Regions from separate parts of the Streptomyces sp. NPDC091377 genome, predicted to be linked through region 3. Evidence: riboswitches for the same ligand, from Rfam matches in the RefSeq annotation. Region 3 holds a riboswitch; each other region holds the start of a gene.
The links. Region 3 has a riboswitch for cyclic di-AMP ahead of ACIQNG_RS34540 (M23 family metallopeptidase). Riboswitches for the same ligand answer to the same signal wherever they lie in the genome.
Positions count from the first base shown of each region.

Region 1: linked by a shared signal. The riboswitch ahead of ACIQNG_RS07715 (LysM peptidoglycan-binding domain-containing M23 family metallopeptidase) and the one ahead of ACIQNG_RS34540 (M23 family metallopeptidase) in region 3 are both predicted to bind cyclic di-AMP.
Region 2: linked by a shared signal. The riboswitch ahead of ACIQNG_RS04630 (C40 family peptidase) and the one ahead of ACIQNG_RS34540 (M23 family metallopeptidase) in region 3 are both predicted to bind cyclic di-AMP.

Region 1 covers NZ_JBIVUE010000003.1:4,096-8,746, reverse strand. The annotation lists gene ACIQNG_RS07725 (TetR/AcrR family transcriptional regulator) at 1-85, shown strand, start outside; gene ACIQNG_RS07720 (SGNH/GDSL hydrolase family protein) at 243-1,028, opposite strand; gene ACIQNG_RS07715 (LysM peptidoglycan-binding domain-containing M23 family metallopeptidase) at 1,285-2,298, opposite strand; cyclic di-AMP (ydaO/yuaA leader) riboswitch at 2,303-2,500, opposite strand; gene ACIQNG_RS07710 (tyrosine-protein phosphatase) at 2,950-3,747, shown strand; gene ACIQNG_RS07705 (DUF6126 family protein) at 3,830-3,964, opposite strand; gene ACIQNG_RS07700 (helix-turn-helix domain-containing protein) at 3,961-4,617, opposite strand.
Region 2 covers NZ_JBIVUE010000002.1:94,541-99,191, forward strand. The annotation lists gene ACIQNG_RS04610 (8-amino-7-oxononanoate synthase) at 1-524, shown strand, start outside; gene ACIQNG_RS04615 (DUF397 domain-containing protein) at 654-878, opposite strand; gene ACIQNG_RS04620 (helix-turn-helix domain-containing protein) at 888-1,745, opposite strand; gene ACIQNG_RS04625 (ATP-binding protein) at 1,959-2,417, shown strand; gene ACIQNG_RS04630 (C40 family peptidase) at 2,683-3,156, opposite strand; cyclic di-AMP (ydaO/yuaA leader) riboswitch at 3,160-3,368, opposite strand; gene ACIQNG_RS04635 (hypothetical protein) at 3,717-4,025, opposite strand; gene ACIQNG_RS04640 (ATP-dependent Clp protease proteolytic subunit) at 4,033-4,651, opposite strand, start outside.
Region 3 covers NZ_JBIVUE010000024.1:59,514-64,164, reverse strand. The annotation lists gene ACIQNG_RS34550 (M16 family metallopeptidase) at 1-270, shown strand, start outside; gene ACIQNG_RS34545 (M16 family metallopeptidase) at 285-1,655, shown strand; cyclic di-AMP (ydaO/yuaA leader) riboswitch at 2,101-2,264, shown strand; gene ACIQNG_RS34540 (M23 family metallopeptidase) at 2,277-3,050, shown strand; gene ACIQNG_RS34535 (GntR family transcriptional regulator) at 3,288-3,977, shown strand; gene ACIQNG_RS34530 (HPr family phosphocarrier protein) at 4,228-4,509, opposite strand.

The DNA of each region.
Region 1 (4,651 bases), on a different contig from region 3:
GGGCGCGGGCACGGTGTCCCGTGCCCGCGCCCTGCGCTGGGTGGACGAGGCCCTGGCCCGCGAACTGGGCCTGCCCTCCCTCTAGACCGTCGGCCGCCGCGCCGACCCGACAGCGCCCGGCCGCCCGGTTGTACGGTTTCCGGCCGTACGGTTTCCGGCCGTACGGTTGTCCCGCGGCCCCGCCGTCCGGCCGCCCCGCCATTCGGCCGCCCCGCCATTCGGCCGTCAGCGCAGCCGTCCGGTCAGGCCACCGAGTCGATGCGCCACTTGATGGCCTCCGGCGAGAGTGCGCCCTTGGCCGTCACATGGTCGCCGGAGGACTGACCGCGCAGCCGGCGGCCGATCCACGGCACCAGGTACTCCCGCGCCCAGTGCACATCGTCCCGGCGGATGTCGAGCGTCCCGCGCGGCGGCTGCGGCGGCCAGGGCTGCTCGGGGTCGGCCGGGATGTCCAGACCGAGCGCCTGCCCGGCGCGCAGCGCCACCCTGGTGTGCCCCTCGGGCGAGAGATGGAGCCGGTCGTGGTCCCAGGCCCGGCGGTCCTGGACGGACTTGAGGGACCACAGGTCGAGGACCGGACAGCCGTACCGGTCGGCGACCGCCCGGACATGTCCGTTGTACGTCGCGATCTTGCCGCGCAGATGCTTGAGGAGCGGCACCCCGCGCGTGTCGAAGCCGGTGGTCACCAGCACGGTTCCGGCCGCCTCGGTCAGCACCGCGACCGCGCGCTCGAAGCGCTCGGCCACGTCGTCCGGGTCGCTGCCCGGCCGGAGGATGTCATTGCCGCCGGCACAGAAGGAGATCAGGTCGGGGGCGAGTTCCCGCGCCCTCGGCACCTGTTCCGCCACGATCTGGTCCAGCAGCCTGCCTCGCACCGCGAGGTTGTTGTAGTTGAAGTCGTCTTCCGGTCGCCGGTCCGCGAGCAGCACCGCGAACCTGTCGGCCCAGCCGACGAACGCCCCGTCGGGGCCGGGGTCACCGACACCCTCACTGAAGCTGTCCCCCAGCGCCACGTACGACCCGATCACTGATCTGCTGTCGTTCTTCGAATCGTCTGCCACATCGAGCCATGATTCCTCTTCGAATGTGACCTACGCGACCGTAATACGGGGTTGACGGGCGGTGAGATGAGCCACGGATCCACAGGGGTCACTTCGGGAATAACCACGAGGGTCCCTGACGGCCCCCGGGCGGTGGTGGCCCGCGAGGCTGCGGACCTGCCGAAGGCCGGACCCGGGGATCGGGGGTCCGGCCTTCGGGATGATGCGCGGCGGGTGCCTCGGGTCAGATGGAGAGGCCGAGCGAGCGCAGGTAGGCGACGGGGTCGACGTCCGAGCCGTAGTCCGGCGTGGTCCGGATCTCGAAGTGCAGGTGCGGGCCGGTCACATTGCCGGTCGCGCCCGAGAGGCCGACCTGCTGTCCTGCGGTCACGGTCTGGCCCTGCGAGACGGAGAGCGAGGACAGGTGGGCGTACTGGGCGTAGTGGCCGTCGGCGAGCTTGAGGACGACCTGGTTGCCGTAGGCGCCGCCCGCGCCGGCGGAGACGACCGTGCCGGCGCCGACGGCCTTGAGGGAGGTGCCGGTCGGGACGGAGAAGTCCACACCGGTGTGGTAGCCGCTGGACCACATGCTGCCGGACATCCGGTACGCGGTGCCCACGGAGCCCGACACCGGGAGGCTGTAGTCGCCCGCGGCGGCCGTGTCGGTGGACGGGGTCTCGGCGGACTGCGACGGGGCCGACGCCTGCGTGTCGGTGGCCTCGGAGGACTGCGAGGTCCCCGTGGACTCCGTGGACTTCGTGGACTCCTCGGAGCGTGTGGAGCCGGAGGACGCGGGCGCCTCGGCGGACTCCGGGGCGGCCGACGGCTTCGTCTCGCTCGCGGCGGCGCCGGACGCCTTGCCGCCGAGGGTGAGCTTCAGGCCGGGGTGGATGAGCGACGGGTCGGCGCCCACGGCCTCGCGGTTGTCCTCGTAGATCCGCTGCCAGCCACCGCTGACGTCCTGCTCGTCGGCGATCTTCGCCAGGTAGTCGCCCACCTTCACGGAGTAGGTCCGGGTGGTGGACTGCTTCTCGGACGTCTGCGAGGCGGACTGCCCGGCGGACGGGGAGACGGACGGCGAGGCGCTCTGCTGGGAGACCGACTGCGGTGCCGCCACGACGGACTGGCCCGGTGCGGCGTACGCCCCGGTCGCGCCCATGAGCGGGAGGGCGAGTGCGGCGCCACCGGTTCCGGCGACCGCGATGGAGCGGGTGAGGCTCAGGGACTTGGTACGGCGGTGCTTACCCTTCGCGGGCATAGGGGTTTCCTCTCCGGCGCCTGCGAGGTGAGCTGTCGGGTGCGGGCTGGAGATGCCCGGCCACGTGCGCAGACGCGGCTTGACCCCTAGCCTGTTCCGGAGACCGGGACAGGCGGTGAGTCCTGTGGGTCCCCCGCTCCTGCCGGTCACGGGTGGGTTGATGTGCGTTCCGGACGGCGGCAGGATTCGGCGTTCCGTCCGGATTCGGTGGCGAACGTAAGCGACCAAGACGCGAAGGAACAAGCAGGAGGTTCCACCCGAAGGCCACCTTCTTGATCCACGGCACCGCTCACCGGTCACCCTGCGTCGAGATGGCACGGGTCGTTTTCCTCAAAGGCCCTTGAGGCGCACCTCGATTACGTGGACATGACGTGCGACGCACGGTCACGGGTATGACGCTGCTCACGTGGGCCCGCTCCACCGCCCTTTACTCCAGAGCGAGTTGTTATTAAAGCCATCAATTCGGACAGAAGTCCCAGACAATGCATAGGGGAGGAAGAGGGGTATTGAGGTGCACAGGGAACACACAGGCTTCCCCTGCCGGGGTTCCTCCGGTTCGTGCGGCCGGTTCGCGAGGCCATGTCGTATCGTCGGAGCCCCCTGCCGGACGGCGACACAGCCGGGCCGGTGAGCCGACTGGGAGGAGCCCCCGTGACGCAGCAGATCCCGTCGACCGAACCCGAGCTGGCCGGAGTGCGCAACTTCCGTGACGTGGGCGGACTGCCCACCGAGGACGGCCGCCGGGTACGCCACGGGGTGCTGTTCCGCAGCGGGCATCTCGCCCACGCGACCGCCGAGGACACCGCGTTCCTCTCCTCCCTCGGGCTGCACACGATCTTCGACTTCCGCAACGCGGCGGACCAGCTCCTGGAGGGCCAGGACGTCGAGCTGCCCGGGGTGCGCAATGTGAATCTGCCGCTGAGCGACCCGGCGGACGGCGCCGAGTTCTGGAAGATGGTCCGCGACGGCGATCTGGACCAGCTCCGCGGGCTGCTCGCCGGCGGGCAGGCGGAGAACCGGATGATCGACTCGTACCGCCTGATCGTCAAGGAGCGCAACGCGGAGCACGCGCGTGTGCTGCGCGCGCTCGCCGAGGACAGCGTCCCGGCGCTGATGCACTGCGCGGCCGGCAAGGACCGCGCGGGGCTGTCGATCGCGGTGACGCTGCTGGCCGTCGGGGTGGAGCGCGAGGCGATCCTCGGCGACTACCTGGAGTCCAACGCCCTCCACCGGCGCTACAAGGTGCACCGCAGCGGCAGCTCCGCCTCGGCCTACTCCCCCGAGGTGATGGAACTGCTCAGCCCGCTCTTCGACGCGCGCGCCGCGTACCTGGAGGCCGCGTTCGAGACCATCGAGGGGACCTGGGGCGGGGTCGACGCCTATCTGGAACGCGGCCTGCGGGTCACACCCGAGCTGCGGGAACGGCTGCGGGAGCGACTCCTCGACTGAGCGGCCCCATGACCGGGCGACGCCCCGGGGCCGCAGGGCACCCAGGGCCTCAGGGCACCCGGGGCCTCAGGGCTCCCGTCGGCTACTTCGCGCCGACCTCGAAGAGCAGGTACAGGAACGCGGCGAAGACATGTCCGACGGCGACATAGATGAACAGCCGGATCCAGATCCCGAGGTGCCGCTTCTCCTTGGGCTTGGTGGCCTTGATCTCACTCATCGCGTTTCTCCCGTGATCGGGCCGAGGCACAGCGCGGCCGTGGGGCTCTGCAAGAGGGTGTGGACGAACAGCAGCTCGACGCCCTCCGGGTCGCGGGCGGCGATCCGGTGCGGGGTCAGCGAGTCGAAGTGCGCGCTGTCCCCGGGGCCGAGCCGGTGGGCGGTGTCGCCGAGGCGCAGCCACAGCCGCCCGGTGAGGACATGGAGCCACTCCTCACCGGGGTGCACCCGGACGAGGTCGCCCTGGGAGCCGTACGGGACCCGCACGCGCAGTGCCTGCATACCGCGGCCGGGTGCGCCGGCCTGCCAGTAGGTCCAGCCACCGGCCTCGGTCGGGTCCTGCCGGCCGCCGCGCACGACCGCGTCCCGGTCGGGGACCGACTCGCCGAGCAGTTCGGAGACGGTCGTACCGTAGATGCGGGCGAGTGCGAGCAGCATCGGGAGCGAGGGCTGGCGCCCACCGGTCTCCAGCCGGGAGAGGTGGGCGGGTGACAGCCCGGCGGCCCGGGCCGCCGCCTCCAGGGTCAGCGCGGACCTGCGGCGCAGGGCGCGGAGCCGGGGGGCGACGGCGGGGAGCGGCTCGGTCGGCGCGGCGGACCCGGGGTCCGGCGCCTCGGGGCCGGGGCCCGGCTCGACGTCGCGTGCGGTGCTCATGCCTCCATTGAGCCGCACTCTTTACCTCAGAGGC
Region 2 (4,651 bases), on a different contig from region 3:
GCGACGGCGGCCGGGGCGCGGCCCACGCGGCGGGCCTCGCGGGCGCGCGGGACGTGGTCGTGACGGCCACGCTCTCCAAGTCGCTGGGCAGCCAGGGGGGCGTGGTGCTGGGGCCCGCGCCGGTCATCGACCATCTGGTCAACGCGGCACGGACGTTCATCTTCGACACCGGGCTGGCCCCCGCGGCGGTGGGTGCCGCGCTGGCGGCCCTGCGCCTGCTGCGCCGCGAACCGGAGCGGGCCGCGCGGGCACGGGCGGTGGCCGCCGAACTGCACTCCCGGCTGACGGCCGGGGGGATGGCGTCGGTCCGGCCGGACGCGGCGGTGGTGTCGGTGCGGGCGCCGTCCCCGGAGGGGGCCGTGCGGTGGGCGGCCGAGTGCCGTGCCGCCGGGCTGGCGGTGGGCTGTTTCCGCCCGCCGTCCGTGCCCGACGGTGTCTCGCGGCTGCGGCTGACGGCCCGCGCGGACCTCTCCGGGGAACAGGTCGACCATGCGGTCCAGGTCATCGGCGGGACGCGACCATGAGTCGGTGACACGGTCGAGAGACGCCGAGCACGCGCCCGGCCGGTCGGCCGGGACCCGCGATGACCGGGACGGATCGGGAACGGGCTCCGGGATGGGTGCCTCGGTGGTGTCCTCCGGGAGCGACCCGACTCAGCGGAACGCGGTCGTGAAGCCCGCCCAGCTCTCGGGGGAGAAGAGCAGCGCGGGTCCCGCCGGGTTCTTGGAGTCGCGCACGGCGAGCAGACCGGCCCAGGGGCCCCGGCCCGGCCGGGCCGTCTCGACGCAGTTGTTCGCGCCTGTGCTGTAACTGCTGCGCAGCCATCGCACACCGTGCAGTCGGTCACTCGCAGATACATGTCGAGGCAGTGCTGTCATGGTGCCTCCCTATACGCCGTCATTCATTCCGGCGATGTAGTCCAACGAATCCTCTGGGGAAAGGGCGTGGAACTGAAGGGTGCTGAAGCCCTCGCTGTAGGCACCGAGGTCTTCTCTCCCTTCGAGATAGAGGCTACTCGTCAAGTGGTCTAGAACAACCACGTCCAGATCGGAGGTGCTCGAAAATGAGAAAATAACGAAAGGACCGGTGACGCCGATGTGCGCCCCGGCGGAGAAGGGCAGTACTTGGAGGCGCACTTGGGGCAGCCGCGCGGCCTCCGCGAGCCGCTCCCGTTGACGGGCCATCACCTCGGGCCCACCCACCTCCCGGTGCAGCACGGCCTCGTCCAGCACCGCGTGCAACTCCAGCGGCGGCTCGGCCCGTAGCACATCCTGCCTGGCCAGCCGTACCTCCACCAGCGCGTCCAGCCGCTCCTCGTCCAGCCCCTCCACCGCCGCCCGGGTCACCGCGCGGGCGTACTCCGGCGTCTGGAGCAGCCCCGGCACCACGGTGGTCTCCAGCGTCCGCATCGCGGTCGCCTGTGACTCCAGACTGATGAAATCCCGGTACGTCGGCGGCAGGACACCGCGGTAGGCGTGCCACCAGTGGTGCCGCCCGCTTTCCTCCGAACCGGCCAGCACCAGCAGCAGTTCGCGCAGGTCGGGATCGTTCACCCGGTACGCGTCCAGCAGTAACCGCACATCGGCCGGTTTCACCCCGCTGGCGCCGGTCTCGATCCGGCTGACCTTGGACTGGTGCCAGCCGACCAGAGCGGCGGCCTCACCGCTGGTGAGCCCCGCGCGGGTGCGCAGGGCGCGCAGTTCCGCGCCCAGTTTCCGGCGGCGCACCGCGGGACCGTGCTGCATGGGTTGCTCCCTACTCCTTCCGGGTCGTCCGAATACGGTCTGCCGTCGCAGAGTTCACCGCTTCGAGCGACAGATATATGCATATCTTGGTGGATCGCCACCGAGACCGGCGTGCTGATGGCAGGCTGACGACGTAGCACCAGTCCGGGACCGTACTCGAACCATCCGCCTCCGTGTCGGACTGCGGTTCCGGGGGAAAGGGACGGCGTCGTCATGGCAGATCCTCTGGAAGCGTCCATCACTCTGCCGAGCGATCCCGCCTCGGTGTCGGCGGCCCGCGGTCATGTGGTCGACACCCTGGTCGAATGGGGTCTGCCGGCAGACTCGGACCTGGCGGACACCATCCGTCTGATCGTCTCGGAACTGGCCACCAACGCCGTACAGCACACATTCGGTCAGTCACCCACCTTCACGGTGGATCTGATGGTGGACCATGACGACCGGGTGCGGGTCGGGGTGACGGACAGTCATCCACGATTCCCGAAGCGGCTTCCCGCGGCGGTCCAGCAGGACAACGGCCGCGGCCTGGTGATCATCCGCTGGCTCGCGGCGGAGCACGGCGGCAGGCTCAGGGTGCATCCCACCCGCGAGGGCGGCAAGACGGTCGCCATCGAACTGCCCTGGTCGATCCCGGCCCGCCCGGTGACGACGGCGGGCCGCAAGAAACCGTAGCGCGGCCCCGCGCTCCCCGATGGCCCCGCGCTCCCCGATGGCCACGCCGAGCGGCGCGCACGTACGGCCGCCGCGCGGCCCGACGTACGGGCCTGGCATACGGGAGCCGACGTACCGGCCGACATGCGGACGGGGCGCGAACGGGGCGCGAACGGGCCAGGACGGCCCTGCAAGCGCGCAGGGCGGGTCGTCCGCCGACGACCCGCCCCCAGCCCGTCCGAGGCCGTGACAGCGCGTCAGGACGCTCTCACGGCCCCTCCGGGAGTCACTTCACGCGCCCGTACCAGACACTCCTGGTCCAGATCTTCTGCAGTCGCACCACGTCTCCGGTCTTCGGTGAGTGCCAGATCTTCCCCTTACCGGCGTAGATGCCCACGTGGTAGATGCTGGAGCCCGAGTGGAAGAAGACCAGGTCACCGGCCTTACGGCTCTTGGCCGAGATGTGCTTGGTCTTGTTGTACTGCTGGGCGGCCGTGCGCGGCAGCTTCTTGCCCGCCTTCTTGAACGAGTACTGCGTCAGCCCCGAGCAGTCGAACCGGTTGGGTCCGGTGGCCCCGTACCTGTAGGGAGCACCCTTCTTCGAGGCGGCCACCTTGAGCGCCTTCGACGCCGGCGCGGCTGCCGCCGCCTCGGTGGCGAGTCCGGGTGCCACCACGGTGCCGCCCACGGCGGCGAGGGTCAGGGCCGAGGCCGTGCCGGCCCGGACCATGAGAGACGGGACACGATTGAGCGCGGTCATGCGCAACCCTTCGTCAGCCGCCTGTGAAGGATGACCTGTCGGATTCGGGCTGGCGAAGTGGCCCGGCCGCCCGAAGGCGGCTTCACCCCAAGGACCGCTCGGAGCCGGGAAAAGCGCTCCGACGACCCGTCTTGCCTGGGTCCTCCACTCCTGCCGATCCACTCCTGTCGACCGGGCATCCGGGCGGCGGCAGGATTCGGCGTCCGCCCGGACCGCCCCGCCGCGGTGGCGGGGTCTTGTCGTCAGTCAGGGATCTTCACCTACGTGTGTCCGAAAATCCCAACGGAACCGAGTATTTGTGTTGTTAGTCACCACTCGTCCGTTCGGGTGGACATCCTGAGATCCGAGCGCGTGTCAGAGTGCGCGCACGCCCCGGACCTGCAACGGAGCCCCGCGTTCCGCGCCGTCAAGGGTGCATTGCGCAACCGCGCCGGTGCTCAGGAACGACCTGCTCATACGCCAATAGGAGGTACACCGTTCGGTCCGTTTGAACGCGCGCCCCGGCGTACCGGGGTGAGCCCGTACCGACCGGTTCCGGGTGTACGTCGGCCGCCGTCACGTCAACTGTCGGAGCGCGGAGGCAGGGTCACCCGCGCCGCGCGGCGCTCGCCGTCCAGGACGCGCAGCGCCCGCGCGAGCGTGGCGGGCTGCATCTCGCTCTCGCCCCGGTGGTGCATCAGCGCGAGCGCGTCGCGCAACTCGATCGTCCGCGCCACGAGCGCCTGCGCGGCCCGCAGCGCGCCGTAGGTGTCGGTGTGCCGCGCGGGATTGATCCGGCCCAGCAGATCGACCGCGTCCAGGTAACGGTCGATCAGCTCGCCCTCGGCGCGGGTCAGCGCGGGCAGCGGCGGGTGCTCCGGTGGCAGCATCCGCCCCTCACCTCGCGTCCGGCGTCGTCGGCGCGCCCTTGCGGCTGCTGATGATCCGGTCGACCAGACCGTACTCCAGCGCCTCCCGCGCGGTGAGCGTCTTGTCCCGCTCGATGTCCGCGCCGATCTGCTCGGGCGTACGCCCCGTATGCCGTACGAGGATCTGCTCCAGCCGTACGCGCACCCGCTCCAACTCCGCCGCCTGGATGACGAGATCGCTCGTCCGCCCCTCGATCGGCTCCGGCAGCGACGGCTGACGGATCACCATACGGGCGCCGGGCAGGGCCATGCGCTTGCCGGGCGTGCCCGCCGCCAGCAGCACCGCCGCCATGGAGCCGGCCTGGCCCAGGCAGACCGTCTCCACGTCGCAGGTGACGAAGCGGATCGTGTCGTAGATCGCCGACATGGCGGTGAAGGAGCCGCCGGGGGAGTTGATGTACAGCGAGATGTCGCGGTCCGGGTCCTGGTGCTCCAGATGCATGAACTGGGCCATCACGTCGTTCGCCGCGATGTCGTCCACGGGGGTGCCGAGGAAGACGATCCGCTCCTCCAGCAGCTTCCCGTACGGGTCCAGGGTCCGCCGGCCGTCGCTCGTGCGCTCGGTGAACTCGGGCAGGACATGACGG
Region 3 (4,651 bases):
CGCGAGTGGCTGGACCGGCTCGGCACGGTCGCGGGCCGCGCCGACGAACTGTGCCGTTACGCGGTCCTGTTCGGCGACCCGCAGCTCGCCCTGACCGCCGTGCAGCGCGTCCTGGAGGTGACCGCCGAGGACGTCCAGAAGGTCGCCAAGGAGCGGCTGCGGCCCGACAACCGCGCGGTGCTCGTCTACGAGCCCACCGCCCCGGAGGCGGACCAGACCGACGGCGCGGAAGCCGCCGCCAGCGACGACACCGAGGAGGCGGCCCAGTGAGCGCGCCGGCCCAGATGGAGTTCCACCCCCAGCCGCAGGCCGGTGACGCCCGCCCCTGGGCTTTCCCCGCGCCCGCGCGCGGAGCGCTCGGCAACGGTCTTACGGTGCTGCGCTGTCACCGCCCCGGCCAGCAGGTCGTCGCCGTCGAGGTGCTGCTGGACGCCCCGCTGGACGCCGAGCCGGCCGGTCTGGACGGGGTGGCCACGATCATGGCCCGCGCGTTCTCCGAGGGCACCGACAAGCACTCCGCCGAGGAGTTCGCCGCCGAGCTGGAGCGCTGCGGCGCCACCCTGGACGCGCACGCCGACCACCCCGGCGTACGCCTCAGCCTGGAAGTCCCGGCCTCCCGGCTGGCGAAGGCCCTCGCGCTGCTCGCCGACGCCCTGCGCGCGCCCGCGTTCGCGGACAGCGAGGTCGAGCGGCTGGTGCGCAACCGCCTGGACGAGATCCCGCACGAGCTGGCCAACCCCTCGCGCCGGGCGGCCAAGGAGCTGTCCAAGGAGCTGTTCCCGCCCACCTCGCGCATGTCCCGCCCGCGCCAGGGCACCGAGGACACGGTTTCCGGCATCGACTCCGCCGCCGTACGCGCCTTCTACGAGAAGCATGTGCGTCCCGCGACCGGCACCGTCGTGGTCGTCGGCGATCTGACCGGTGTCGACCTCGACACGCTGCTCGGGGACACGCTGGGCGCCTGGACGGGCTCCTCTGCCGCGCCGCGCCCGGTGCCGTCGGTCGGCGCCGACGACACCGGCCGGATCGTCATCGTGGACCGGCCCGGGGCCGTGCAGACCCAGCTGCTCATCGGCCGCGTCGGATCCGACCGGCACGACCGTGTCTGGCCCGCCCAAGTGCTCGGCACGTACTGCCTGGGCGGCACGCTCACCTCGCGCCTGGACCGGGTCCTGCGCGAGGAGAAGGGCTACACGTACGGGATCCGGGCGTTCGGGCAGGTCCTGCGGTCCGCTCCCGACGGCACGGGCGTCTCCATGCTCGCCATCAGCGGCTCGGTCGACACGCCGAACACCGGACCGGCCCTGGACGACCTGTGGACGGTGCTGCGCACGCTCGCGGCGGAGGGCCTGACCGACGCCGAGCGGGACGTCGCCGTGCAGAACCTGGTGGGTGTGGCGCCGCTCAAGTACGAGACCGCAGCGGCGGTCGCGGGCACGCTGGCGGACCAGGTCGAGCAGCACCTGCCCGACGACTTCCAGGCGACGCTCTATCAGCAGCTCGCGGCCACCGGCACGGTGGAGGCCACGGCGGCCGTGGTCAACGCCTTCCCCGTGGACCGTCTGGTGACGATCCTCGTGGGTGACGCCGCTCAGATCAAGGAGCCCGTCGAGGCTCTCGGGATCGGTCAAGTCACCGTCGTGGCCGCCGAGTAGGCGACCGGGCGGGCCGCCCGGCAGGGCGGTCGCTCGGACGGCGGCCGACATGCCGTACGCGCGTGCGAGGGCCCCGGGTGGCGGGAGACGCCACCCGGGGCCCTCGCGTCGTACTCCGAAGCGTCCTGAGGCGCCCAGAGGCGTTCTGAGGCGTCCAGAGACGAGCCCGAGAGGAGCCCGAGAGGAACCTGGCACGTGCCTGAGAGGAGCCCGGGAACGAGCCCGGGAACGAGCCCGGGACGAGCATGAGTCGGGCGCGAGTCGAACCCGAGTCGAACGCGAACCGGGCCCGAAGCGGCCCGCGAGGTGTCCGAATTGGGGGAGAGGTTGCCTGTCTGCACTGTGGCGTACGCAACAAAAACGCGGATCTGTTTGGGGTTCGAATGATCGCCGCCTTAGCGTCATCCCGGCTGTTCGTCATGCAGCGCGCCGCATCCGCGGCACCGGACAGCCATCGCCGAGTCCCTGAGGCGCGAGCCAAAGGGGAGCCGGGGACCCATCGCAGTCCCTGGGGTGAATCGGACGCCCGCGCGTGAGCGAGGGGGTCCGTAGGAGACCTTCCTGCTCCGAACCCGTCAGCTAACCCGGTAGGCGAGAGGGAAGGAAAGGACCAGCCACTTCATGGCGTTCACTCGCGCCACCGGGAAGCACCGGCGACCCACCCGTCTGCAGAGCACCACCGCCCGCGCGGCCGGGGTCGCGGCCCTCACCACCACCGGGGTCGTCGGCACCTTCGCCGCCCCGGCACTGGCCGCGGGACAGCCCGCCCAGCAGCCCGGTCTGTCGCCCGTCATCAGCATCGACGACTCGGTCGCCGAGCAGATCGACGCCCAGGCGTCGGCCCAGATGGAAGCCGCCCGGGTGAAAGCCGAGGCCGAGGCCCGCAAGAAGGCCCAGGCCGAGGCCAAGAAGCGGGCCGTGGAGCAGGCCGAGAGGGAGCGCGAGGCCGAGGAGCGCGCCGCCCGCGAGGCCGAGCGCGAGCGCCTGAACCGTTTCGTCTCCCCGGTCGGCGGCTCGTACGTGTCGACCAGCTACCAGGCCAACAGCGGCCTGTGGTCCTCCGGCAGCCACACCGGCATCGACTTCCACGCCTCCGTGGGCACCGTCATCCAGTCCGTCGGCTCCGGCACCGTGGTCGAGGCCGGCTGGGGCAACGCGTACGGCAATCAAGTCGTGATCAAGATGAATGACGGCACGTACACCCAGTACGCGCACCTCTCCTCGATCAGCGTGTCGGCCGGGCAGGTCGTCGAGCCGGGCCAGCAGATCGGCCTGGCCGGTGACACCGGCAACGTCACCGGGGCGCACCTGCACTTCGAGGCCCGCAGCACCTCCGAGTACGGCTCCGACATCGACCCGCTGTCCTACCTCCGCGCGCGCGGCGTCTCCCTCTGACGGCCTCGGCCCTCTGACGGCGTGGCGTTCTGACGTTCCACCTCTTCGCGCGCCTGCACGGTGTGACAAAAGCCCCGGCTCCCCGAGCCGGGGCTTTTGCCGTTTCGGACAGCCGCCCTGTCCAAAAAATATCCCCGGAATCCGGCCCGCCATCGGAAATTCCGGCTCATTGCAATAGAGTCACTGTCCACACGTCGATCGTGGGAGTTTTCGCGGTGATTAAGGCGGAGGTCGGTCATGCGTATTCCGGCGCACTCGGTGTGCACGGCGATCCGGGACGACATCATCGCCGGTGTCTACGAACGCGGCGCCCGGCTCACCGAGGAAGTCCTCGCCCGCCGCTACGGCGTCTCCCGCGTCCCCGTCCGTGAGGCCCTGCGCACCCTGGAGGCCGAGGGCTTCGTCGTCACCCGGCGCCACGCGGGCGCGTGCGTGGCGGAACCCACCGAGCAGGAGGCCGCCGACCTGCTGGAGATGCGGGCGCTCCTGGAGCCCCTCGCCGCCGCGCGGGCCGCACAGCGGCGTACGGAGGCCCATCTGAAGGTGCTGCGCGGCTTGGTCCGGCTCGGCCAGGAACGGACCCGCAGGGGCAGCAGTGACGATCTGCGCTCCCTGGGGAGCTGGTTCCACGAGACCCTGGCCCAGTCGTCCGGCAGCCCCTCCCTGGTCGCGATGCTCACCCAGCTCCGGCACAAGATCGCCTGGATGTACGCCGTGGAGGTGCCGGCCGCGCCCCACGAGTCCTGGGCCGAGCACGGCGCCATCGTGGACGCCGTCACGCGCGGGGACGCCGAACGCGCGCGGGCCCTCACCGCGCTGCACGCCGAGCGCACCACGTCCGCCCACCGCCTCCGCTTCCCCGGCGGCAGCCAGGACCGTGTGAGGACTTCGCAACCTCCCGTAAACATGACGGGCCAGCGGCTTTAACAAAAGCGCCGTATACAAAGAAGAGGGAATTCGAGGGCGGCTATTTCGGTTGCCCTTTTCCGGCGTGCCGTGACCTTGCTTATGCGCGGCGCGGACTTTATGACGCGAGCCGTGGATCGGTAGGGGCGGGAAACCCGGCCGACGCGTGCCGGGTGAATACACAACAAAGCCGCGTCGCCGGCTGGGGCGACGCGGCTTCGGCGTCCGCTGCCGCCGCCCGTCGTGCGCGGGGGCGGACGTGCGGACCGTTTCAGACGGTCTCGGGAAGCTCCTCAAGCCCTTCCGAGACCAGCTTGGCCAGGCGGTCGAGGGCCGCGTCGGCGCCCTCGGCGGCGGAGGCCAGGACGACCTCCTCGCCACCCTTGGCGCCCAGGCCGAGCACGGCCAGCATGGAGGCCGCGTTGACGGGGTCGCCGTCGGCCTTGGCGATCGTCACGGGAACCCCGGAAGCCGTGGCGGCCCGGACGAAGATGGAGGCGGGGCGGGCGTGGAGACCCTCGGCCCAGCCGACGTTGACGCGGCGCTCAGCCATGCGATGCTGCCCTTCAGTGTGCTCGGGTTGTCTAGACCAGTGTTCCATATCGTGGGGCGTGCCAGGAGCGTACGTCCGGGGGCCCCGGCGACCCCCCGGACCACGGCCCGCTCGGCCCCATCGCTCCCTGGCCCTGCCCCCC